Regions from separate parts of the Amycolatopsis sp. GA6-003 genome, predicted to be linked through region 1. Evidence: riboswitches for the same ligand, from Rfam matches in the RefSeq annotation. Region 1 holds a riboswitch; each other region holds the start of a gene.
What was found. Region 1 has a riboswitch for thiamine pyrophosphate ahead of F9C12_RS30365 (thiamine ABC transporter substrate binding subunit). Riboswitches for the same ligand answer to the same signal wherever they lie in the genome.
Positions count from the first base shown of each region.

Region 1 (7,917 bases):
CCCAGCTCAGTCCGCACCACGCCGCCGGCCGCGGTGCCGTCCAGGAACGTGGTGACGCCGAGGAAGCGGGCCACGTCGTCGTCCACCGGCTTGTTCCACACCGACCGGACCGCGCCCTCCTGCCGGATTTCCCCGGCGTCGAGCACCGCGACGCGATCGGCGAGCGTGAAGGCTTCCTCTTGGTCGTGCGTCACCAGCAGCGCGGTGATTTTGCTGCGCCGCAACAGATCCGCCAGGTCGATCGCCAGCTGCTCGCGCAGTCCAGCGTCCAACCCGGACAGTGGCTCGTCCAGCAGCAGCAACCGCGGTTCGGGAGCCAGCGCGCGAGCCAACGCGACGCGCTGCGCCTGCCCGCCGGACAGTTCGGTCACGCGTCGCCGCTCGTAACCTTCCAGCCCGACCAGCTTCAGCAGTTCCTTGACGCGCGCCGCGTGCCGTTCGCGAGGCACCCCGTGCATCCGCAGGCCGAACGCGATGTTCGCGGCGACATCGCGGTGCGGAAAGAGCTGTCCGTCCTGGAACACCAGCCCGAATTCGCGCTTGTGCACCGGCACCGCGGCGAGATCGGCACCGTCCCACGACACCGACCCGGACGACACCGGCTCCAGTCCGGTGATCGCGCGCAGCAGCGTCGACTTGCCCGACCCGGACGGGCCCAGCAACGCGAGCACCTCGCCGTCGGCGATGTCCAGCTTCGCGTCGCGGACCGCGGCGAACACTCCATAGTGGACAGTCAGGTCCCGTACCGTCAGCGCCATCAGAACTCCCCGACCGTGCTGGCGCCGCGGACCGAGCCGAACCGGTCGATCAGCGCCACCGCCACCACAGTCACCACCATGAGCAGGGCGCACGAGGCGTACGCCATCTGGTTGTTCAGCTCGCCCGGCCGGCTGATCAGCGTGGCGACGGCCACCGGGAGCGTCGGCGCGTCCGGCCGGGCGAGGAAGCTGGTCGCGCCGAACTCGCCGAGCGCGACGACGTACCCGAAGCCCGCCGCGGCCACCACGGACCGCGCGACCAGCGGGAAGTCGATCTCCCGCCACACCCGCGCCGGGCTCGCGCCGAGCGTCGCGGCGGCCTGGCGCAACCGGATGTCGACCGCACGCAGCACCGGCAAGATCATCCGCACCACCAGCGGCATGATCACGAGCGCTTGGGCGAAGGGCACGAGCAACGGCGACGTGCGCAGGTCGCCGGGCAGCGCGTCGAGCGTCACGAGGTAACCGAAGCCGACGGTCACCGCGGAGACGCCCAACGGCAGCATCAACGCGACGTCCATGGTCTCGCCCATCCCGCGCGCGAGCCCGCCCGGCGAACGGCGAAGCGCGACCAGCACGACGCTCGCGACCAGGCCGACGGCCATCGCCAGCAACGTCGCATCCGTGGCCGCGGCGAGGGAATTCTGCGCCGCGATCCAGCCGGACACCTGCAGCGCGCCGTTCTGCCCGACGGTATTCAGCGCCCGATACCCAGCGAGACTCCACCCGTCCGAACCGGACACCGATTCGACGAGCAGCGACACGATCGGCGTGAGCAGCAGACCGAGCACCGTCACGGCGGCACCGACCGTCCACCACTCCCCGCCCCGCGGCCGACGCGCGGTGACCTGCGCGGACCGCAACTTCACCGCGTTCTCCCGCTTCCGGCGCGCCATCGCCCCGAGAACCAGCGCGGCGACGACGGCGGCGAACTGGATCAACGACAACGCGGCCGCACCGGAGAGGTCCAGCAGGTCGACCGTCCGGAGGTAAATCTCGGTTTCCAGCGTCCGGTAGCTGCCGCCGCCGAGGATCAGCACCACGCCGAAACTGGTGGCGCAGAACAGAAACACCACCGCGGCGGCGGACGCGACAGCCGGGCCGAGCGCGGGCAGCGTGACCGAGCGAAACGCCCGCCACGGCGACGCTCCGAGCGCCCGCGCGGCCTCGGTCGCTCGCGGATCGAGGTGCGCCCACAGCCCGGCGACCGTGCGCGCGACGACCGCGACGTTGAAGAACGCGTTGGCCAGCACGAGGGGCAGCACGCCGCCGTCCGGCCAGAGCGCCCGGAACGCCAGTCCGACGACGACCGTCGGCAGCACGAACGGGACCAGCACGATCGTGCGCGCCAAGCCGACGCCCGGCAGCCGGACCCGCGCCAGGAGGTACGCCACCGGCAGCCCGGCGAGCACCGCGACGACGGTCGACGCGGCCGCGCTGGCCAGCGTGAACCCGGCGAGCCGCCACGTCCGCGGGTCGCCGAGCACGGTGTCGACGCCGCCCGCGGAGAACCCCCGGCCGACGATCGCGACGACCGGCCAGGCGAAGAACACCACCAGGAACGCGACCGGCAGCAGGCCGAGCAGCGTGAGCCCGATGGTGCGCGCGGGGATCACGCGCCCATGAGCGAGCGCCATTCCCCGATCCACTTCTCCCGGCCGGCCTGCACCTTGTCCGCGGGCATGGTGGCCGGAGCCTGCGGCAGCGGAGCCGCGGTGGCCCAGCCGGCGGGCAGTTCGACGCCCTGGCGCGCCGGGTAGACGTACATGTTCGCCGCGACCGTCGTCTGGAACTGCTGCGACAACAGGAAGTCGACGACCTTCTGCGCCTGCGGGACCTGCTTGCCGTTGGTGAGCACGCCCGCGTACTCGACCTGGCGGAAGCAGGTGTCGAGCAGCGCCTTGGTGCGCGGCTTGCCGTCCTCGCCGACCTCCGCGGCCGGCGACGAGGCGTAGGACACGACGATCGGCCGCGGGCCCTTGCCCGACGAGCCGGAGAAGTCCTTGGTGTAGGCCTCCTCCCAGCCGCTGACGGTCTTGAGGCCGTTGTCCTTCAGCTTCTGCCAGTAGCCCTTCCAGCCGTCCTCGCCGTACTTCGCGACCGTGCCGAGCAGGAAGGCCAGCCCCGGCGACGCGGTGGCCGGGCTCTCCGCGACGGTCAGGTCCTTGTACTTGGGATCGGCGAGGTCGTCGTAGCTCTTCGGCTCCGGGAGGCCCTTGCTCGCGAAGTAGGCCGGGTCGATGTTCACGCAGACGTCGCCGAGGTCGACCGCGGCCAGCCGGTGCTGCGGGTCGACGGAGTAACGCTGCGGGCCGCGGTCGGCCTCCGGGCTGGTGTAGGGCTGGAAGACGCCCTCGCTGAGCGCGCGCGAGGCGAAGGTGTTGTCGACCCCGTACGCGACGTCGCCGATCGGGTTGCCCTTGGTGAGCACGAGCTTGTTGGTGAGCGCGCCGGCGTCGCCGGACTTGAGGATCTTGAGCTTGATCCCGGACTGGCGCTGGAAGGCATCGAGCACGTCCTGCGGCGCGGCGAACGAATCGTGCGTGACCAGCGTGACGGTCGGCGTCTTCTGGTCCGAGCTCGCGGACGACCCGCCGGAGTCGCCGCCGGACAGCGAGCAAGCGCTGGCGAGCATCGAAACCCCGGCAAGGCCTGCCACCGTGCGGACGGTCCGCGACATCATTCTTCCCCTCCTGCACTGCGCCGGATGAGGGAGAGCGATACGGCCTCCCTACGCCGGCATGATCCGGATCCAGGTGCGAACGGTCGCGGGCTGTCGGACCCGCCTCTCAGCCCGGCGTACCGGACTCCCGTGGCAATGCCGCAGCGTAGCCGACACCATGGAGCGATGACGCAACTATTGAACGACTCGGCAGTGGAGCAGGCCCTCGGCACCGTCCCGGAGTGGCAGCGCGACGCGGCGACCATCGTGCGCACCGCCGAACTCCCGTCCTTCCCGGCGGCGATCGAAGTGGTGGACCGGGTGGCCGAACTCGCCGAGGAAGCCGGCCACCACCCCGACATCGACATCCGCTGGCGCACCCTCACGTTCCGCCTCAGCACCCACTCCCTCGGCGGGCTGACCGAAGCCGACTTCGCGCTGGCCCGCCGGATCGACGAGGTGCTGGCGGCCCGCTGACCAGGTGTGATGTCGGCAACCCTGGCACCATGAGCGGCCCCTTCGCGCGTCTTCCGGACAGACGACGAGAAGGAGGTCAGCATGGTTCAGGCAGTCGTGGTGGGAATGGGTTCGTTCGCCCTGATGGTGGCCGCCGCGGGCGGCGTGCTGTGGCACACCGCGCGCACTCGGCGTGACCTTGATCACAGGCGGTAACAGTGAGCTAGATCAAGGCGCTATCCCAGCGGAATCGTCGGCACTCGCCCCGCTAGGACCCGCCATGAACAGCACATCCGCCCAGCTCACCGCCGCGCAGCGCACGTGGGTCGCGGTGTTCTCGACCGCCGTCGTGCTCCTGTCGATGGTGGTGCTCGGCCTCCTCGGCTGAGCGCTGCCCGCGTGAGTCAGGTCACCGGACCCGCGGGCGGCAAAGCCGGGACCCGCTGATGCCGCTGAGCGTGCTCGACCCAGCCCGGCGGCAGCCACTGCCCGGTGACGAGCTGCGGATGCCGCGGGTGCATGGCGTTCGCCCACGTCACGAAGAGCAGTTCGGCCCATTCCGACTGGATCAGCCAGGAGACTGGGCCGTTTTTGCTGTCCCCCGTCACGTGCGCGACCGCCGGGGCGACCATTGTCGCGCCGGTGATCGAGTTCCAGCTCCACGCGAGCACGCGCGGCGTATAGAGGTGGAAGCCGTGCGGGCTCAGGTAGATGCCGCCCTGCTCGATCGGCACCCAGCGCGGCACCGCGGCCGCGGCCGCCGCCTGCCGTGCCCGCGATCGTGCGATAGCCCCGCCCACCAGCGACCCGGCCACGAGCCCGGCGCCGACCGCCCCCGTTCCGAACACGAACGGCGTCGACACGCTCCAGCTTCCGTCCCCGAGCGCCCGGTAGTCCGAAACCACGACTGATCCGGCAGCCCAGAACCGTTCGCCAGCCACGTTCCGGCCGGGAAACGGCGCGAGCACTTCCTCGACCTGGCTGAGGTCGGCGTCGCCCGCCAGCAAGGCCGCCAGGTGGCAGGTGTAACTCAGCACGTCGTCGCGATAGGTCCAGGGCGGCGCTGTCGGGGACGGCTGCTTTTTGGCCATTCGAACCCCCTCGCTGAATGCGGGGATGATCGTAGCGAAGGTCCAGTCGGCTATTCAGCCGGGGAATTGTTGTGCCGCAAGGAATATTCCGCCGCTGGCCTAGGCGATCCGGAACCGCTCTCGGTATTCACTCGGCGTCGTCTTCAACGTCCTCCGAAAAGACCGGTTAAGCGTCGAAACAGTGCCGAATCCGCAGTTCCTGGCAATTCTCGACAGAGTTTCCTCAGTCGTCTCCAGCCGATGCCTCGCCGCCTCGACCCGCGCGTGCTCGACGTAGGCGGCGGGCGTCATCCCCAGCTCCGCCTTGAACACCCGGGTGAGCTGCCGGTCCGTCACGTGCGCTTGCGCGGCGAGGTCGGACACCGTCAGCGGATCCGCCAGATGAGCCGCGATGTACTGCCGCAACTCGTCGACCCGCCGAGTCGCGGACGCGGGTTCCAGCGACACGCTGAACTGGCTCTGCCCGCCCGGCCGGCGCAAGAACATCACCAGCTGCCGAGCCACCCGCGAGGCCAGTTCCGGCCCGAAATCGTCGGCGACCAGGGCCAGCGCGAGGTCGAGGCACGCGCTCAGCCCGGCGCCCGTCCACACGGAACCGTCACGGATGAAGATCGGGTCCGCGTCGACGGTCACCTCCGGATGCTCCGCGGCGAGCTGCCGGGCGGTCGACCAGTGCGTCGTGGCGCGTTTGCCGTCGAGCAGTCCCGCCGCCGCGAGGATGTGCGCACCGACGCAGACTGAGGTCACGCGGCGCGTCCGCGCAGCCAGCCGACGGACCTCCTCGACCACCGCCGCGTCGCACCGCGCGACGATCTCCCCGTTCTCCCCCGTCGTGACCGCCCCCGGCACGATCAGCGTGTCGATCGCCTTCCCAGACAGCTCCGCGAACGTCACGTCCGGCAAGACCCGCACGCCAGCCGAGGTGGTGACCGGCTCGAGCGTCTCGGCCGCGAGCACCACCCGGTAGCCGGTCGGCCGGTCCATTTCCCGCTGCAGCAAGGAAAACACCTCAGCGGGCCCGGTCACGTCGAGCAGGTCGATCCGGTCGAACAGGACGACGACCAGCAGCCTCTCCATCCGCACCCCCCTCATGTCGGTTTTTGCGCTTTGCATGTCATTGCCGACATCCCGGTGCCGAGTCTAGCGTCGATCGTGCGGAACGAAAACGAGAGGAAACCCCACCATGGCAAGGAAAACGCTGCGGGAGCTGAACGGCCTCGACCAGACCCCGGCAACGCTGGCCGACGCGACGCTAATCCTGGTCGACTACCAGAACACCTACACCCGCGGCGTCATGGAACTGGAAGGCTGGCGCCCGGCCCTGACCGCGGCCCGGCAGTTGCTCGCCAAGGCCCGCGCCGCCGGAGCGAACGTGATCCACGTCGTCAACGACGGCGGCGAAGGAACGCCGTACGACATCCGAGCCGAGATCGGCAGCATCCACCCGGACGTCGCCCCACTCGAGGGCGAACCGGTTGTCGTCAAGGGCGCACCGAATGCCTTCGTGAACACCGACCTGGGCGCCCGGGTCGACGCGGCCGGGCACAAGAACGTGGTGATCGCCGGGTTCATGACGAACATGTGCGTCACGTTCACCACGGAGGGCGCGTTCCTGCGCGGCAACCACCCCACCGTCGTCGCAGACGCCTGCGCCACGCGGCCGTTGCCGGGTCCGGCTGGGGAGGTTAGCGCTGAGCAGCTGCACTCCAGCGCGTTGGCGACGATTGGAGATCTGTACGGCGTGGTGGTTTCGAGCGTCGCCGAGCTGGACTGAGTCTTTGGCGTCCGGCCTCGGTGGGCCCGTGTCCTGCTGAGGCCGGTTCGTCAGTTATCGATTAACCCGGCGACGACCTCCCGCACGATCCCGTCGGCTCACGGGGTGCCGTAGAAGTAGACCGACCCGTTTGCCCCGAAGGTATTCGTCGAGCACGTCCTCGAGTTCCCCCGCGACCGGCAAGGAAGGGGTGAAGAGCACGGGCATAGCCGGAGCATACGAACCGGGACCGACAATTTCGTGCCCGCAGCCTTGTCCGGCAGCGAACCCGCCTCAGACGTTGAAGCGGAACTCCACCGCTTCCGAGATGAGGCAACGTCTCACCACCGTGGATACGAACCGGCCGCTATCCTTCGAGCGCGGCGACGAGCAGCTCCCCGACCAGCCGAACGTCGTCGATCTCGATCTCACCGCTTTCCGGGACTGCCTGAATCTTTCGCAGAGAGCGTTCTGCTGTCTGGTCAAACCATCGTCTCGCGTGAAGCAGCGCATCAGCGCGCAACTGAGAATCGGCGATCTCAAGTTGGTCTCGGGAAAGAGGACCGCATTCGCGGTCGAGCGTGATGCGAACGATGTCAAGAAGATCGGTGCCCTCTTTCGCCGATCCGCGATTCATGATCGACTGCAGCTTCATCGCGATGATCGGGCCGGGTTCAGCCACCAGCACCGTCAGCGGCTTGAGCCCGGCCGCGTCCAGTTCGAGCGCGGAGGCGGTCGATGCCGCCCAAGCATGAGACTGGACGTGCAAACGATCGGTCGGGTCGGCAGGAAGATCTTCGATCTCGGCGTCTGTGACCTCCAAGACGTCGACCTGCACCTCGCCGTGCGGCGTATCAATCAGAACGCCGGACGGGCCGCTCCGGGTAGCCCCAGTCTCCACGAGCAGTTCGAGCTGCGAGCGCTCGTGCGCCGCCCGGTGGTCAACGGTATCGAGGTCAACCGTTGCCCGATAAGGCGAAGAGAGCCTGCACATGACCGCAAGGCCACCCACGAGAACGACCTGCCGCCCCGTCCTCTCAGCAACGACGGGTATCGCACTCACGAGCCGAGTCATGGAACTGCCGGCGAGAACGACCCTTCGAGTCTCACCAGACACGGTGCCAAGGTTTCTCTGGCGTCCACATGTCCAGGATCTCCCGGCCACGCCCGGGGTCCTGCGCGAGATCGAGCGCCACG
Region 1 covers NZ_CP176499.1:6,686,892-6,694,808, reverse strand. The annotation lists gene F9C12_RS30375 (ABC transporter ATP-binding protein) at 1-758, opposite strand, end outside; gene F9C12_RS30370 (ABC transporter permease) at 758-2,395, opposite strand; gene F9C12_RS30365 (thiamine ABC transporter substrate binding subunit) at 2,371-3,438, opposite strand; TPP riboswitch at 3,470-3,582, opposite strand; gene F9C12_RS30360 (4a-hydroxytetrahydrobiopterin dehydratase) at 3,607-3,897, shown strand; gene F9C12_RS30355 (hypothetical protein) at 4,281-4,967, opposite strand; gene F9C12_RS30350 (GlxA family transcriptional regulator) at 5,067-6,044, opposite strand; gene F9C12_RS30345 (cysteine hydrolase family protein) at 6,151-6,741, shown strand; gene F9C12_RS30340 (hypothetical protein) at 7,088-7,714, opposite strand; gene F9C12_RS30335 (hypothetical protein) at 7,827-7,917, opposite strand, start outside.

Region 2 (7,917 bases), 620 kb from region 1:
GCTCAATCCGTGTCAAGCGCGGGAGAAATCACCATGACCCGCCGATTTGTGCAGCTTGGCCGCCCATTCAGAGCACTGAAACGTCGAGCGGGAGCTCCGCGGGCGGCGGCAGCGGCGCGGCCGCCTCGGCCCGGAACGACTGCAGCAGAAAGCCGGCGAGCCGACGCGACGCCGCCGGTGCCGCGGCTCCCGCGCCCGCCCGCAGGCCGCCGTTCGCCAGCAAGATCAGCGACAGGTCGGAAACCGCGAAGTCGGCGCGCAGCGCACCGGCTTCCTGCGCCCGGCGGATCAGCTCGGCGAACGCCCGCAACGCCCGGTCCCGCAGCTGTCCGAAGGCGGCCTGATCCGGCAGCGCGGTCACGATCGCGGCGGAGAAACCGTGGTTGCGCGCCTGCATCGCGCACACTTCCTCGACCACCCGGCAAAAGCCGCGCCACGGATCGGGGTCGGCGAGCGCCTCGTCGAGCATGCTCGCGCATTCGGCCATCGGCTCGGCGAAGGCTTCGGCGATCAGGTCGGCTTTGGTCGGGAAATGCCGGTACACAGTGGCCACGCCGAGACCGGCACGGCGCGCCAGCTCGCTCATCGACACCTCCAGGCCCTCGGTCTCGAAGGTGCGTTCGGCGACCTCGAGGATCTGCGCGCGATTGTGGGCGGCGTCGGTGCGCAACCGAGTCGATTTTTCCGGCACTCTCTCACTTTAGGCGAATCGGAAGACCCTTTCCACTTTCCGTGCTAGAAGTGGAACATGCCTTCCACTTCGATGAACGCCATCGTCTACGACCGTTACGGACCGCCGGAAGTCCTGCACGAGGTGAAGGTCCCGGCACCGGTGCCCGGCCCCGGCGAAGTCCTGGTCCGGGTGCGCGCGCTGTCGGTCAACGGCGGCGAACTCGCCATGCGGTCCGGGAAGCTGCTTCCGTTCAGCGGCAAGCGTTTTCCCAAGCGGGTCGGCCTGGACCTGGTCGGCGAGGTCGCCGCGCCCGGAACGAGCCGGTTCGCCGCCGGTGATCTCGTCTGGGGCGTCGGGCGGCGGATGGGCACCGCCGCCGAGTACTACGCGATGGCCGCGGATCGGCTGGACCACGTGCCTGCCGGGCTCGATCCCGCGCAGGCGGCGTCGCTGCTGGCGGGCACCACCGCGATCACCGCGCTGCGCGACAAGGCCCGGCTCAAACCGGGCGAACGCCTGCTGATCCGCGGCGCGACCGGCGGGGTCGGTTTCGTGGCCACCCAGCTCGGCAAAGCGATGGGCGCGCACGTGACCGGGCTGGCCAGCGCCAAAAACCTGGAGCTGGCAAGGGAACTCGGCGCGGACGTCGCGCTCGACTACCGCGATCCGGGGGACCTGGGGAAGTTCGACGTCATTCTCGACACCGTCGGCCGGGACCTCGGCGCGTTCCGGCGGCTGCTGACCCCGCGCGGGCGGATGGTCGCGATCGCGTTCGACCTCGCCCATCCGGCCCGCACGCTCGGCTACCTGGCGGCGAACTCGCTGCGCCCTGCCCGCTGGGTGCGGGCGTTCAGCGGGAACCCGAAGGCGGATCTGCTCGCTGACCTGAGCCGGTGGGTCGACGCCGGGTTGGTGCGGCCGCTGGTGGATCGGGTGTTTCCGTTCGCGGACATCGCCGAAGCACACCGCGCGCTGGAAAACGGCGGTGTGCGCGGCAAAATCGTCGTCGAGGCGTAGCTCAGCGAGGCGGGCTCGAAGCCTGCGCCCAGAACCGCTGCGGTACCCGCCCCGCACCCCGCGCCAGGTACCCGGCTTCCACCGCGCTTCGCATCGCCAGCGCCATCCGCTCCGGATCCGCCGCGCGGGTGACCGCGGTCGACAGCAGCACCGCCGAGCAGCCGAGTTCCATCGCCAGCGTCGCGTCCGAGGCCGTGCCGATCCCCGCGTCCAGCACGATCGGCACCGACGCGCGCGAGACGATCAGCTCGATGTTGTGCGGGTTCCGGATGCCCAGCCCAGTGCCGATCGGGGCGCCGAGCGGCATCACCGCGGCGCAGCCCGCCTCCTCCAGGCGGAGGGCGAGCACCGGGTCGTCGTTGGTGTACACGAACACCGTGAACCCGTCCGCCACCAGGCGTTCGGCTGCTTCGAGGGTCTCCAGCGGGTCGGGCAGCAGGGTGCGGTCGTCGGCGTGCACCTCGAGTTTGACCAGGTTCGTTTCCAGCGCCTCGCGGGCCAGCTGGGCGGTGAGCACGGCCTCGGCCGCGGTCCGGCAGCCCGCGGTGTTGGGCAGCAGCTCGATGTCCAAGCGCCGCAACAACTCCAGCACGCCCGAACCGCCCTCGGCGTCGGCGCGGCGCATCGCCACGGTGGTGAGCTGGGTGCCCGACGCGACGAGCGCTCGTTCCAGCACTTCGAGATTCGCCGCGCCACCGGTGCCGATGATCAGCCGCGACGACAGCTTGTGCTCGCCGATGATCAGGTCGTCCATGCTCACCCTCCTTGAACCGCGGTCAGCACTTCGAGCTGCGCGCCCTTCGGCACGACCGCTTCTTCCCATTCGCCACGCCGAACGACCTCGCCGTTGACCGCGACGGCCACGCCCCGGCGTTCCGCTCCCAACGCGTCGAGGACCGCGGAAACGGTGCTGTCGTCGGGGAATTCCCGCCATTCGCCGTTGACCTTGATCTCCATCAGACTCGCTCCTTTTCCAGACGGGCGGGCGTCGCCGCGGCGACCTCTGGCGGCGGGGCTTCGCCGGCCAGCCACGCGACCACGGCGTCCGCAGTCGCGGGCGCCATCAGCAAACCGTTGCGGTGGTGTCCTGTCGCCGCGTACACGCCTTCGCTCACTTCGCCGAGGTACGGCAAAGCGTCCCGGCTCGCGGCCCGCAGCCCGGCGGCGACCTCCACCAGCTCGTACTCCGTGATGCCGGGCAGGATCCGCTCCGCGCCTTCCAGCAACTCACGTACGCCGCGCGCGGTGACAGCCTGGTCGAAACCGGCTTCGTACTGCGTCGCGCCAAGGACCAGTTCGCCGTCTTTTCGCGGTACCAGATAGATCGGCCGTCCTTCGACCATCGCGCGCACCGTGTACGGCGGAGGCGGCAGACACCCGCGACGCGGACGCAGCCGCAGAATCTCACCCTTCAGCGGCCGTACGGCGTGCTCCAGCAACGGATGCAGCTGGCCGGTCCACGCGCCGGCGGCGAGGATCACCGGACCGGACACTTCGGAGAGGCTCTGCAACCGCTCGCGCCGGAACTCGACCCCACACATCGTAGCCGCTTCGCTCAGCGCAGTGAGCAGTTTCCGGTTGTCCACGGCTAAATCGCCCGGCACGTGCAAGCCGCTGCGCACCGCGCCGAGCCCCGGCGCGAGCCGCTTCGCCTCGCGCCCGGTGAGCGTCTCGACGTCGCGGCCGAGCGAACGCAGGTATCCAGCGAGGATGTCGAGGTGCCCGGCGTCGGCCCTGTCGAACCCGACGACGATCGTGCCGTGCTCGGCGAGCCCGGGATCGGTGCCTTCGGCGGCGAGGTCGCTCGCGAAGCCGGGCCAGCGCCGCAGCGCCGCTTCCCCCAGGCTGAGCACGGCTTCCTCGCCCGGCCACGCCTCGGTGACCGGCGCGAGCATCCCGCCGGCGAGCCAGGACGCGCCGCCGCGCACGGGTTCCGGGTCGACGACCGTGACGCGCCATCCGCGAGCGGCCGCGCGCCAAGCCGCGGACAGCCCGATGACGCCGCCGCCGACGACAGTGACGGTTGTGGTGCTGGTGTTCACAGTGGAATCACGCTCCCTGCGCCGGCATGACCCGGATCAGGTTCCACGGTCGGAGCGGCAGCTCCCTCTCAGCCCGTTGCCTCGGGCTCCCGTGCGGACCCCCACACCGTAGCGCGCGGGTAACGTCACCGCCATGCCTGCCTTGACCGGAGACCAAATTCGCACCCGGCTAGCCGCCGCCCGGCTGTACCTGTGCACCGACGCCCGCTCCTCCCGAGGAGACCTGGCCGAGTTCGCCGACGCCGCGCTGGCCGGCGGCGTCGACATCGTGCAACTGCGGGACAAGACCGGAGGCGCACCGCTGGAGGCCAAGCAGGAAATAGCGGCGCTGGAGATCCTGGCAGAAGCCTGCGCCCGCCACGGAGCGCTGCTCTCGGTGAACGACCGAGCGGATGTAGCGCTGGCAGTCGGCGCCGACGTCCTGCACCTGGGCCAAGACGACATCCCGGTGCCCCTGGCCCGCCGAGTCCTGGGCGACGAGGTAGTGATCGGCCGCTCCACCCATTCGGAGGAGCAAGCCACCGCAGCCGCAACGGAACCAGGAGTGGACTACTTCTGCACCGGCCCGTGCTGGCCCACCCCCACCAAACCAGGACGATCCGCCCCAGGCCTTGACCTGGTCCGCGCAACCGCAGCAAGCGGCACAAACCGCCCGTGGTTCGCCATCGGCGGTATCGACGAACCCCGCCTGCCCGAAGTACTGGCAGCAGGCGCCACCCGCATCGTCGTAGTCCGAGCAATCACCGAAGCAGAAGACCCCAAAGCAGCCGCACAAGCACTACGAGCCCAACTCCCGTAAACACACCGCAACCGCCGCACCCAGCCCTAAAACCGCACCACTGCACCCAAACAGCGAGGCACCCAGCCCCTCCCCCGCACCCCGATACGAAGCCTCCCTGCGGTTCGGGGGTGCTTGTCAAGGCATCTTTCCCGCCTTGACAAGCACCCCCGAACCGTCAGCACACTTGGCTTCGGGGTGCCCCACGCAACCCCGCAGCAATGTCGCCGCCAGGCGACGAGCTACTCATTCGCATTAGAAGGCACCCCAGGCGCAGTAGGCGTCTGACTACCGCTAGGCGCCTGCGAAGAAGTAGTCGGCTTCGAAGACGAAGACGGCGGCTGCGTCTGCTGCGTCGCCCGAGAAGACGGCGGAGCACTAGGCGTAGTAGCAGGCGAAGACGTCGCACTCCCCGACCGAGACGGACCCCCAGAAGGAACCTGCGGCTCAGTACTGGGCGAATGATCCGGCCGATCCTCCCGCTGCTGACTGGTATCCGGCTGCCGAGGAATCAACCCGGTGGACACGCTCCCCTGGGTAGTCCAGTCCAGCCCCAGCAAAACAACCAACGCCACCACGAACGCGACCCCGGACGACCCGATGATCAACGGCCACCGCATCTTCCGAAGCTTCTCCCCGAGCCCCTCGGCAGGCTCCGGCTCCGTAGCCCGCAGCCGAACCGTCGGCATGTTCGCCAGATCAGCGGGCACATGCACGGTCGCCGCGTCCCCTGTCGCCGACTCCCGTACCGCGTCGACCGGCACCCGCACCGGGGACAGCCCGCTGCGACTGCGCCGAGCCGCCGTCTCGAGAGCCTTCCGAGCAGCATCACGAGTGCGTTGCAGAGAACGCAGGTACAACTCGCCTCCGACGGTGCTGACCACACTGGCCACCCCGGCGCCGATGACGGTGCCCGCGACCCCCAGCGTCGAACCCAGCAACGCGGCGGTGACCGCCGCGAGCGCCGCGGCGAGCACCGAGGTCATCCGGAGGTTCTTCTTGTCCTCCTTGGCTTCCTTCTGCTCCTCGCTCATGATTCCGATCTGATCGTTTCCCAGCCGTTGGTCTCTGTTTCTTCAACGGTTAAGTCGTGTGAGGTGCTCCCTTCGTTGCCCCGAGGTGAGGGACGCCACGTTGACTGTCCACAATGGATAGACTAAAGCTCACACTTTCCTGACATACTCGCCTCATGCACCTCGTGACGATCTCCGACATCGAAACCGCGGCCGGACGGGTGAAGGGCACCGCGGTGCGCACCCCGCTGCTGCGTCAGCTCTGGGTTCCCGGCGAATTCTGGGTGAAACCCGAGAGCCTGCAACCGATCGGCGCGTTCAAGATCCGCGGCGCGTACAACGCGATCGCCGCACTCACCGACGCCGAACGGGAACGCGGAGTGGTCGCGTATTCGAGCGGCAACCACGCGCAAGCAGTCGCGTACGCCGCCCGCGAATTCGGGATTCCGGCGGTGATCGTGGTGCCGGACGTGACGCCGCGGCTGAAGGTCGAAGCCACCCTCCGCTGGGGCGCGGAGGTCCGCGAGGTGCCGATCGCGGAACGGGAATCGGCGGCGCTCGCCCTCGCCGAGGAACGCGGCCTCACGCTGATCCCGCCGTTCGACCACCCGGACATCATCGCCGGGCAGGGCACCGTCGGGCTGGAGATCGCCGAGGACCTGCCGGACGTCGAAACCGTGCTGGTCCCGGTCAGCGGCGGCGGCTTCGCCTCCGGGGTCGGCACCGCGATCAAGGCGAAGTGCCCGAACGCGAAGGTCTACGGCGTCGAGCCGGAACTGGCCGCCGACACCGCCGCCAGCCTCGCCGCGGGCGAGCTCGTGGACTGGCCCATCACCGACCGCGCCCGCACCATCGCGGACGGCCTGCGCGCGCAACCGTCCGAACTGACGTTCGCGCACCTGCGGCGCGTCCTGGACGGCGTGATCACGGTGACCGAGGACGAAATCCGCGACACCGTCCGGGTGCTGGCCCGCCAAGGCCGCCTGGTGACGGAGCCCAGCGGCGCCACCGCCCCGGCCGCCTACCTGCACCACGCCGACGAACTTCCGGGCGGCCGCACCGTCGCGATCGTCTCCGGAGGCAACATCGACCCGGCGATGCTGGCCGAACTGCTCGCTTAGCCCCGCGTTGGGACGGTGCCAGCGGCACTCCCCGGCCGCCGGCACGGTCCGCGCCGTGGCCGTTTGGCGCGCCCAACGCGACTTGGGAGGCCGCTCACCAGTTGACGGTCTGGCCTTGCCGGTCCAGATAGTGCAGCCCGCCCTTGCCCGCCCACGCCTCGATCGTGTCGGCGACGCCGGGAATGCTCTCGTCGACAGTCAGCCGCGCCCGGGGCCCGCCGAGGTCCGTCTTCACCCAGCCCGGCGCCATGAGCAGCAGCGTGCGCGGATCGTCGGCGTGCCGCGCGGCGAAACTGCGCATGAGCTGGTTCAGCGCGGACTTGCTCGCCCGGTACACCTCGAACCCGCCGTTCGTGTTGTCGGCGACGCTGCCCTGGCCCGACGACATCACGCCGATGGTGCCCGTCTCGGGAACCAGGTCCCGCAGCGTCTCGACGACGCGCATCGGGCTCAGCGCGTTGGTCACCATGACGTTGGTGAAGTCCTCGGTGGACACGTCGGCGAGGGTCGCCGAGGGGTCGGTCGTGTAGTTGGTCCCAGCGTTGACGAACAGCAGGTCGAACGCCGATCCGGCCAGCCTTTCGCGCAGCGCCGCGACCTGCTCGGGCACCGTGATGTCCACGGTCTCCACCGCGAGGCCGTCCAGCCCGCGCAGCGCGGACGGCGTGCGCTCGGTCGCGGTGACCTGCCAGCCGCGGCCGAGAAACTCGGCGGCCAGCGCGTAGCCCAGCCCCCGCGACGCCCCGATGATCAGCGCGCTCTTGCCCTTCATGGCCGCTCCTTAGCTATCAATTGATAGCTAAAGCTACGTCGCCTAGCAGGTACCTGTCAAACGATAGGTATTCGGCTACGCTGGCCCGGTGAAAGACGACCAGCTCTTCGAGGCAGCCGACCTGATCCTCGCGGTGGCCCGGCACCTCAACGCCGCCAAGGAGGCCCACGCCGAGTCGGGGACACCGCTGGAAGGAGCGGTGATGCGATTCGTCGACCGCCACCCGGGCACCACGGTCAACGCCGCGGCCGAGGCCACGCAGATGATCTCCAGCAACGTCAGCAGGGCGGTCCGGGGCCTGGAAACCAAGGGCTTGCTACGCCGGGAAGCCGACCCCGCCGACGCCCGGCGAGTGCGCCTCTACCCCACGGCCAAGGCAGCGGAGAACCTGCAACGACTGCGCGACACCTGGTCCGCCCTGCTCGACGGGACCTTCGCGGATACCGAAGAGATCGGCACCTTGATCACGGCCTTGCAGCGCATCGAGACCCGGCTGGTCGC
Region 2 covers NZ_CP176499.1:6,070,085-6,078,001, reverse strand. The annotation lists gene F9C12_RS27555 (TetR/AcrR family transcriptional regulator) at 68-691, opposite strand; gene F9C12_RS27550 (NAD(P)-dependent alcohol dehydrogenase) at 749-1,690, shown strand; gene F9C12_RS27545 (thiazole synthase) at 1,692-2,444, opposite strand; gene thiS (sulfur carrier protein ThiS) at 2,447-2,647, opposite strand; gene thiO (glycine oxidase ThiO) at 2,647-3,732, opposite strand; TPP riboswitch at 3,729-3,835, opposite strand; gene thiE (thiamine phosphate synthase) at 3,866-4,531, shown strand; gene F9C12_RS27525 (hypothetical protein) at 4,753-5,544, opposite strand; gene F9C12_RS27520 (threonine/serine dehydratase) at 5,700-6,644, shown strand; gene F9C12_RS27515 (SDR family NAD(P)-dependent oxidoreductase) at 6,739-7,416, opposite strand; gene F9C12_RS27510 (MarR family winged helix-turn-helix transcriptional regulator) at 7,505-7,917, shown strand, end outside.
Region 2: another riboswitch for thiamine pyrophosphate. It lies ahead of thiO (glycine oxidase ThiO); the one in region 1 lies ahead of F9C12_RS30365 (thiamine ABC transporter substrate binding subunit).

Region 3 (7,917 bases), 610 kb from region 1:
CGGCGGCCGGGAGGCGGATGTCGCGCGGATCCTCGGCATTCCGGACGACGTCGCGCAGATCGGCCTGCTCGCGGTGGCGTATTCGACCCAGCAGGAGTTCTCCCCTGCCGCTCGCCCGGAGGTGGACGAAATCCTCTCCTTCGACGGCTGGGCGAAGCCGTAATTCAGGCGCCGAACACCGCGCCGCTACGTGGAGTCCGACGCGCCCGAGGAGTTCGTCGCCGCGATCCGCGACTGGTCCGCGACGCACTAGGCACGGTCCTCGCGTTCGCGCATAACCACCCGCGAGTTCATTAGGGTGAGCAGCGTGAGCGATCCGCAGATCACCCTGACCGTCCGGCACACGCCGTCCGCGCTGGACGCGCGGCGGGGAGTTGTCCGGCTGCACCCGGAAGTGCTCGACGCGCTCGGCCTGCGGGCCTGGGACGCCGTGCACCTCACCGGCGCGCGGCGCAGTGCCGCGTTGGCCGCGCCCGCCTCCGAGGAGGCGACGCCGGGGGTCGTGTTGACCGATGACGTCACCATGTCGAACCTCGGCGTCGCGGAGGGCGGCGAGGTCGTGGTCTCGCCAGCGGAGGTCACCGCTGCCCGCACGGTCACTGTGTCCGGGTCTCGGCTGGCGTCGGTTTCGGTGTCGCCGCAGACGTTGCGGCTCGCGCTCACCGGCAAGGTGCTGACCCGCGGCGACGCGGTTTCCCTGCTGCCGCAAGACCTCGCGCCCGCGCCGGGATCGGACGTCGCCGCGGTGCGCGGGCAGTTGTCCCGCGTGATCGGGGCGACTTGGACCAACGAACTGCTGACCGTCACGGCGACGGAACCGGCCGGCGTGGTGGTCGTCGGACCGTCCACTGTGGTCAGCTGGCGCGACGGCGCCCGCACTGGCACGCCGACCGGCGAACCGCCGACGCGCACCGCGACCGCGCTCGTCCGCACCACCGCCGTCACCGCGGCCGAGGACTACCTCGACGCGGAGATCGTCGAAGAGGTCGTCACCGAGGCCCGCGAGGAAGGCCTGGACGAGCCGGTGCCGGTCGCTGATCTGGTCGGAGCCGAGAGCGCGGCGCGCAAGCTGGCGGAATGGTTCGACCTGGCGTTCCACCGGCCCGAGCTGCTGGCGAAACTGGGCACCTCGGCGCATCTGGGCGTGCTGTTGTCCGGACCGGAAGGGGTCGGCAAGGCGACGCTGGTGCGGTCGGTCGCCGCGGCGGAGAAGGTGCGCGTGGTGTCGGTGACCGCCCCGAATATCGCGGTGCTGGAACCGAATGCGGCACACCGTTCGCTGCGCGAGGCCATCGAGCGGGCCGCGGACGGCGACGGTCCGGGCGTGCTGTTGATCAACGACATCGACGCGCTGCTCCCGGCCACTCAGCCGCCGCCGGTGGCCACCGTGGTGCTGGAAGAACTGCGCGCCGCACTGCGCCGGGACGGGCTGGCCGTGGTGGCCACGACCGCGCGAGCCGAGTCGGTGGACCCGCGGCTGCGCGGCGCCGACCTGCTCGACCGGGAGCTGGGACTGCCGTTGCCGGAGGCGAAAACGCGCGTCGAACTGCTGCGGATCCTGCTCCGCGACGTACCGGTCGAATCCGGTGCCGACCTGGGCGTGCTTGCCGAACGAACCCCCGGCTTCGTCGCCGCCGACCTGCTCGCCCTGCGCCGGGACGCGGCGTTGCGGGCCGCGCTGCGCCAACGGGACGCCGACGAGCCCAAGATCTCCCAGCAGGACCTGCTCGACGCGCTGGCCACCGTCCGGCCGATCTCGCTGTCCACTTCGGACAATCTGGCCACCGGCGGGCTGACCCTGGACGACGTCGGCAACATGACGTCGGTCAAGGAAGCGCTCACCGAAACCGTGCTGTGGCCGCTGCGCTACCCGGACTCGTTCGCCCGGCTCGGCGTCGAACCGCCGCGCGGCGTGCTGCTGTACGGCCCGCCCGGCGGCGGCAAGACGTTCCTGGTCCGGGCGCTCGCCGGGACCGGGGCGCTGAACGTGTTCGCGATCAAGGGCGCGGAACTGCTGGACAAATGGGTCGGCGAATCGGAACGCGCGGTCCGCGACCTCTTCCGCCGCGCCGCCGACGCGGCACCCTCGCTGATCTTCCTCGACGAGATCGACGCACTCGCCCCGCGCCGAGGCCAGTCGTCGGATTCGGGTGTGGCCGACCGCGTGGTCGCCGCGCTGCTCACCGAACTGGACGGCGTCGAGCCGATGCGCGAGGTGGTCGTGCTGGGCGCGACGAACCGGCCCGAACTGGTCGACCCGGCCCTCCTGCGCCCCGGCCGGTTGGAGCGGCGAATCTACGTCCCGCCGCCAGACGCGGAATCCCGCGCCGCGATCCTCGCCGCGACGGCCAAGCACACCCCACTGGCGTCCGATGTGGACCTCACGGCCACCGCGGAGGCACTGGAGGGCTACTCGGCCGCCGACTGCGCCGCCCTGATCCGCGAGGCAGCACTGACGGCAATGCGCGAATCGCTGGAGGCCCGCGAGGTGACCGCGGCGCACCTGGCCAAGGCCCGCGAGGCAGTGCGACCTTCACTGGACGCGGCACAGCTGGCGACGTTGGAGGCTTACGCGCAGGCGCAGCAGGAACGGTGAGGTCGGTGAGCGCTGGTGCCGGTCTCGGCGGTGCCAGCGCTCGCTGGCGTCACGGTGACTTCCTGTGGTGTGCGGAGTCTGGGAGGTGGTTCGCCTTGGCTGCCGCGCTCGCCGGTGCTCCGTGCCGCACCACGCGCCAGGCTGTGCCGTATCACCCGGCCACGCTGCATGACCGCTGCGTCCAGTCGCCTGCCATACCGGGCTGCCCGTCCTGCCATACCGAGCCGCCTGGTCTGCCACGGCTAGCCACTCGCGCTGCCATACCGAACTGCCCGCACTGCCATACCAAGCCGGACACCACACCCCACCACCGCGCCGAACGCAGATCAGCCGAGCGCCACCCACCCGACAACCCAGCACCCCACACACCCGAGGCACCGCAGACATGACAAAGCCCGCGCCGTAGCGCGGGCTGTCACAAACCGGATCAGCTGCCCTTGTGTCCGGGTTGGTAGTCCTTCGTGATGATCACTATCACCCCGGGGCTCGAGTTCTGGATGCCCTCGAACCGGGGCTGGGCCTGGAAGCCGAACTCCTTGGCCAGCTGTTTCGCGGCGGCTTCCTCGTCGGTGCCCGGGCGGAAGTAGGCCGTGGTCGTCGGGATGACGCCCTGCGAGTAGTTGCCGACCTCGGCGACGTTCCAGCCCGAACCTCGGAAGTCGGCGGCGGCCTGTTCGGCCAGGTGCTTGATCAGCGAGTTGTTGTAGACCCGCAGGGTGACCCACTTGTTCGAGGCCTGCTGGTCCGGGCCCGCCTGGCCCGGCTGTCCTGGCTGCTGCCCCGGCTGGCCGCCGGGCTGTCCGGCCTGGCTCGACGCCGGGGCCGACGAAGCGGCGGACGACGAGGCCGGCACCGACGAAGCGGGCGACGACGAAGCGGGCGACGACGGCGCCGACGACGAAGATGGCGCGGACGACGATCCGCCGGGCGCGGTGGGCTCGCCGGACGTGCTCGGTCCGGCGTTCTGGTCCCCGCCGGTGTTGAGCACGGTGACGCCGCCGATGACGGCCGCGACCACCGCGACCCCGATCAGCGCGACCCCCGCGGCCTTCAACGGCCGGGACAGTCCCGAGAAGACGCTCATGACAGCTCGATCCCCAACCGCCGGGCCCCGCGTTTGCGCTGACGGGCGGCGCGCGTTTTGCGCAGCCGCTTGACCAGCATCGGATCGGCCGCGACGGCCTCCGGCTTGGCCAGCAGCGTGTTCAACAACTGGTAGTAACGGGTGGAAGACAGTCCGAAGCGCTCCCGGATGGCGTTCTCCTTCGCCCCGGCGTGGCGCCACCACTGCCGCTCGAACGCGAGAATGTCCAGTTCGCGTTCGGTCAGGCCACCGACATTTTCCGGCGGCGACGGCTGGTCCCCAGCCATCGACTCCGCGGCGTCCATGCGGTCCTCGCAATCGGTGTCGGCAGTCCTTTCCGCGGGCGTCATTGAACCACGGAACCCATGCTCGACATGGGCATCCGACACGGCGCGTCACGGTCCGATCCAGGTGTACCAGAAGGGTCCGACTAAACTCGGCGTCCGTGACCGTCCACCCCATCTGCATCGCCGGCGAACCCGTGCTGCACCAGCCCACGCGCGAGATCACCGAGTTCGACGACAAGCTCGCCACCCTCGTCGAGGACATGTTCGAGACCATGTACGCGGCCGAGGGCGTGGGCCTCGCGGCCAACCAGATCGGGCTCGACCTGCGAGTGTTCGTATACGACTGCCCGGATGACGAGGGCGTCGAGCACAAGGGCGTGGTGGTCAACCCGAAGCTGGAGACCTCCGAGATCCCGGAGACCATGCCGGACCCGGACGACGACTGGGAGGGCTGCCTGTCCGCCCCCGGCGAGTCGTACCCGACCGGACGCGCCAAATGGGCGAAGGTGACCGGCTTCGACGTCAAGGGGAACCCGATCGAGGTCGAGGGCACCGGCTACTTCGCGCGCTGCCTCCAGCATGAGACCGATCACCTCGACGGGTTCATTTACCTGGACCGGCTCGTCGGCCGCCACGCGCGCGCGGCGAAGAAGATGCTCAAGAAGAACAAGTGGGGCGTGCCCGGCCTGACCTGGCTGCCGCCGAAGGAACCCGCGGACGCCTGACCCGCGCCGAATTCGCCGAAGGCCTCCTCGGAATCACCGGGGAGGCCTTCGGCGTCCTTCGGCCAGACGGGCGGGAGGGTTGTGCCGACCCGAGGCGCCATGGCATCGTCGGACGAGCAACCTCAACCGAATGCAACGCGGGAGCTCGCGCCTTGGCGGGCTGAGAGGGTGACTGGTGTCCATCTCGCGGACACCCGGCGTCACCGACCGCATGAACCTGACCGGGTAATGCCGGCGTAGGGAGTGAACGTCGTTGACGACGCTGGAAAACCAGGGTGCCATCGCCCCGTCCGTCACCACCGGGCCGATCACCGGCTCGCGGAAGGTCTATCACCGCACCGAATCCGGGCTGCGGGTTCCGGCGCGGCGGATCGACCTGTCGAACGGGGAGCATTTCGACGTGTACGACACGTCCGGCCCCTACACCGATCCGGACGCGAACATCGATGTCCACAATGGACTACACCCGCTGCGGTCCGGCTGGGCCGACGGGCGGGAGCACAACACCCAGCTCGGCTGGGCGAAAGCCGGGGTGATCACCCGGGAAATGGAGTTCATCGCCGCGCGTGAACGCTGTACTCCGGAGTTCGTGCGGGACGAGGTCGCCCGCGGGCGCGCGGTGATTCCGGTCAACCGCAAGCATCCGGAGACCGAGCCGATGATCATCGGCAAGAACTTCCTGGTGAAGATCAACGCCAACATGGGAAATTCGGCCGTCTGGTCCTCTGTGGAGGAAGAGGTCGACAAGATGGTGTGGGCCACCCGCTGGGGAGCCGACACGATCATGGACCTCTCCACCGGCAAGCGGATCCACGAAACGCGCGAGTGGATCGTGCGCAATTCGCCGGTCCCGGTCGGCACCGTGCCGATCTACCAGGCGCTGGAAAAGGTCAACGGGGAGCCGGAAAAGCTCACCTGGGAAATCTACCGCGACACCGTGATCGAGCAGTGCGAGCAGGGCGTCGACTACATGACGGTGCACGCCGGCGTGCTGCTGCGCTACATCCCGCTGACCGCGCGCCGGGTCACCGGCATCGTCAGCCGCGGCGGGTCGATCATGGCCGCCTGGTGCCTCGCGCACCACAAGGAATCCTTCCTGTACACGCATTTCTCCGAGCTGTGCGAGATCCTGCGCGAGTACGACGTCACGTTCTCCCTCGGCGACGGCCTGCGTCCCGGCTCGATCGCGGACGCCAATGACCGCGCCCAGTTCGCCGAGCTGGAAACCCTCGGCGAGCTGACGCACATCGCGCGCGAGCACAACGTGCAGGTGATGATCGAAGGCCCCGGCCACGTGCCGATGCACAAGATCAAGGAAAACGTGGAGCTGGAGGAAAAGCTCACCGGCGAGGCCCCGTTCTACACGCTCGGCCCGCTCGCCACGGACATCGCTCCGGCCTACGACCACATCACCTCGGCGATCGGGGCGGCGCAGATCGGCTGGTACGGCACGGCGATGCTGTGCTACGTCACGCCGAAGGAGCACCTCGGCCTGCCCAACCGCGACGACGTGAAGACCGGCGTGATCACCTACAAGATCGCCGCGCACGCCGCCGACCTGGCCAAGGGCCACCAGTACGCGCAGGACTGGGACGACGAATTGTCCAAGGCCCGCTTCGAATTCCGGTGGAACGACCAGTTCAACCTGTCGCTCGACCCGGACACCGCGCGCTCCTTCCACGACGAGACGCTGCCCGCGGAACCGGCGAAGACCGCGCATTTCTGCTCGATGTGCGGGCCGAAGTTCTGCTCGATGCGGATCACCCAGGACGTGCGCAAGTACGCCGAGGAACACGGTCTGTCCTCTGTGGAGGCGATCGAGGCGGGCATGGCCGAAAAGTCCGCGGAGTTTTCCGAGCAGGGCAACAAGGTCTACCTGCCCGTGGTCAACCAGTGACAAGCACGCCTCGCACCGCCCTCACCATCGCCGGATCCGATTCCGGCGGTGGTGCGGGCGTGCAAGCGGACCTGCGCACGTTCTTCGCCAACGGCGTGCACGGGCTGGTCGCGCTCACCGCGGTCACCGTGCAGAATTCGCTTGGCGTACAAGGGTTTTCCGAGATACCGGTCGACGTCGTCACCGCGCAGATCAAAGCGGTCGCCGAGGACATGGGCGTCAACGCGGCGAAGACCGGCATGCTCGCCACCGCGGAAATCATTCAGGCGGTAGCGAAAACGCTGGATGAAGTCCACATTGGACGTGCCACGGACACGCCGTTCGTGGTCGACCCGGTGGCCGCGTCGATGACCGGACACGCGCTGTTGCGTGAAGAAGCACTGGAAGCGATCCGGACGGAACTGTTCCCGCGCGCCACCCTCATCACGCCGAACCTCGACGAGGTCCGGCTGCTGACCGGTGTCCGCGTCACCGACGCGAAAAGCCAGCACGCAGCCGCGGAAGCGTTGCTGGAGTTCGGTTCCCAGTGGGTTCTGGTCAAGGGCGGGCACCTCTACGACGCCGCCGATTGCGTCGATCTGCTCACCGACGGTTCGGCGGTGATCGAGCTGAGCGGGCCGCGCATCGAGACCGAAAACACCCACGGCGGCGGCGACACCATGGCGTCGGCGATCACCTCGTCGCTCGCGAAGGGCGCGGACGTGCCCACCGCGGTCGCGGAGGCGAAACGGTTCATCGAACGCTGCGTCCAGGAGGCGTATCCGCTCGGTGCCGGAGTCGGCCCGGTTTCCCCCTTCTGGCGGCTCGCCGATGCGACACTGGATGGATGAGCGAGTCACCGGAAGCGTTGTGGGCGCGACTGCCGCTTGAGGTGCAGCACGAGGTCGACGGCCTGGTCGCCGAGCACCGCACCGCTTCGGCGGTCAAAACGATGCGCAAGTCGGGCGTCACGCCGCGGCCGGGGATCGCCGAAGCGCAAGCGGTGTACCAATACCGGATGTCGGTGCTGAAGCCGCCGCCGCGGTTTTAGCCGCGCGAGGGACCAGCGCGACCACCGGGTGTGCCATCGTGGTGGACTGTGCAGGAACGACAGCCGCCAGGACCAGACCAGAAGCCGGAACGCGCCCATGACTGAGAACCCGAGCCCGCCGTCCGCGCTCACCATCGCCGGATCGGATTCCGGCGGGGCCGCCGGACTGCAGGCGGACCTGCGGACCTTCCTCACCTGCGGGGTGCACGGCCTGGTCGCGGTCACCGCGGTCACCGTCCAGAACACGCTCGGCGTGCACGACCGCGCCGACCTGCCGCCGCACATCGTCGCCGGGCAG
Region 3 covers NZ_CP176499.1:6,079,139-6,087,055, reverse strand. The annotation lists gene F9C12_RS27605 (nitroreductase family protein) at 1-163, shown strand, start outside; gene F9C12_RS27600 (AAA family ATPase) at 308-2,596, shown strand; gene F9C12_RS27595 (LytR C-terminal domain-containing protein) at 3,024-3,680, opposite strand; gene F9C12_RS27590 (DUF3263 domain-containing protein) at 3,677-3,985, opposite strand; gene F9C12_RS27585 (peptide deformylase) at 4,126-4,692, shown strand; TPP riboswitch at 4,820-4,952, shown strand; gene thiC (phosphomethylpyrimidine synthase ThiC) at 4,946-6,589, shown strand; gene thiD (bifunctional hydroxymethylpyrimidine kinase/phosphomethylpyrimidine kinase) at 6,586-7,419, shown strand; gene F9C12_RS27570 (hypothetical protein) at 7,416-7,619, shown strand; gene thiD (bifunctional hydroxymethylpyrimidine kinase/phosphomethylpyrimidine kinase) at 7,717-7,917, shown strand, end outside.
Region 3: another riboswitch for thiamine pyrophosphate. It lies ahead of thiC (phosphomethylpyrimidine synthase ThiC); the one in region 1 lies ahead of F9C12_RS30365 (thiamine ABC transporter substrate binding subunit).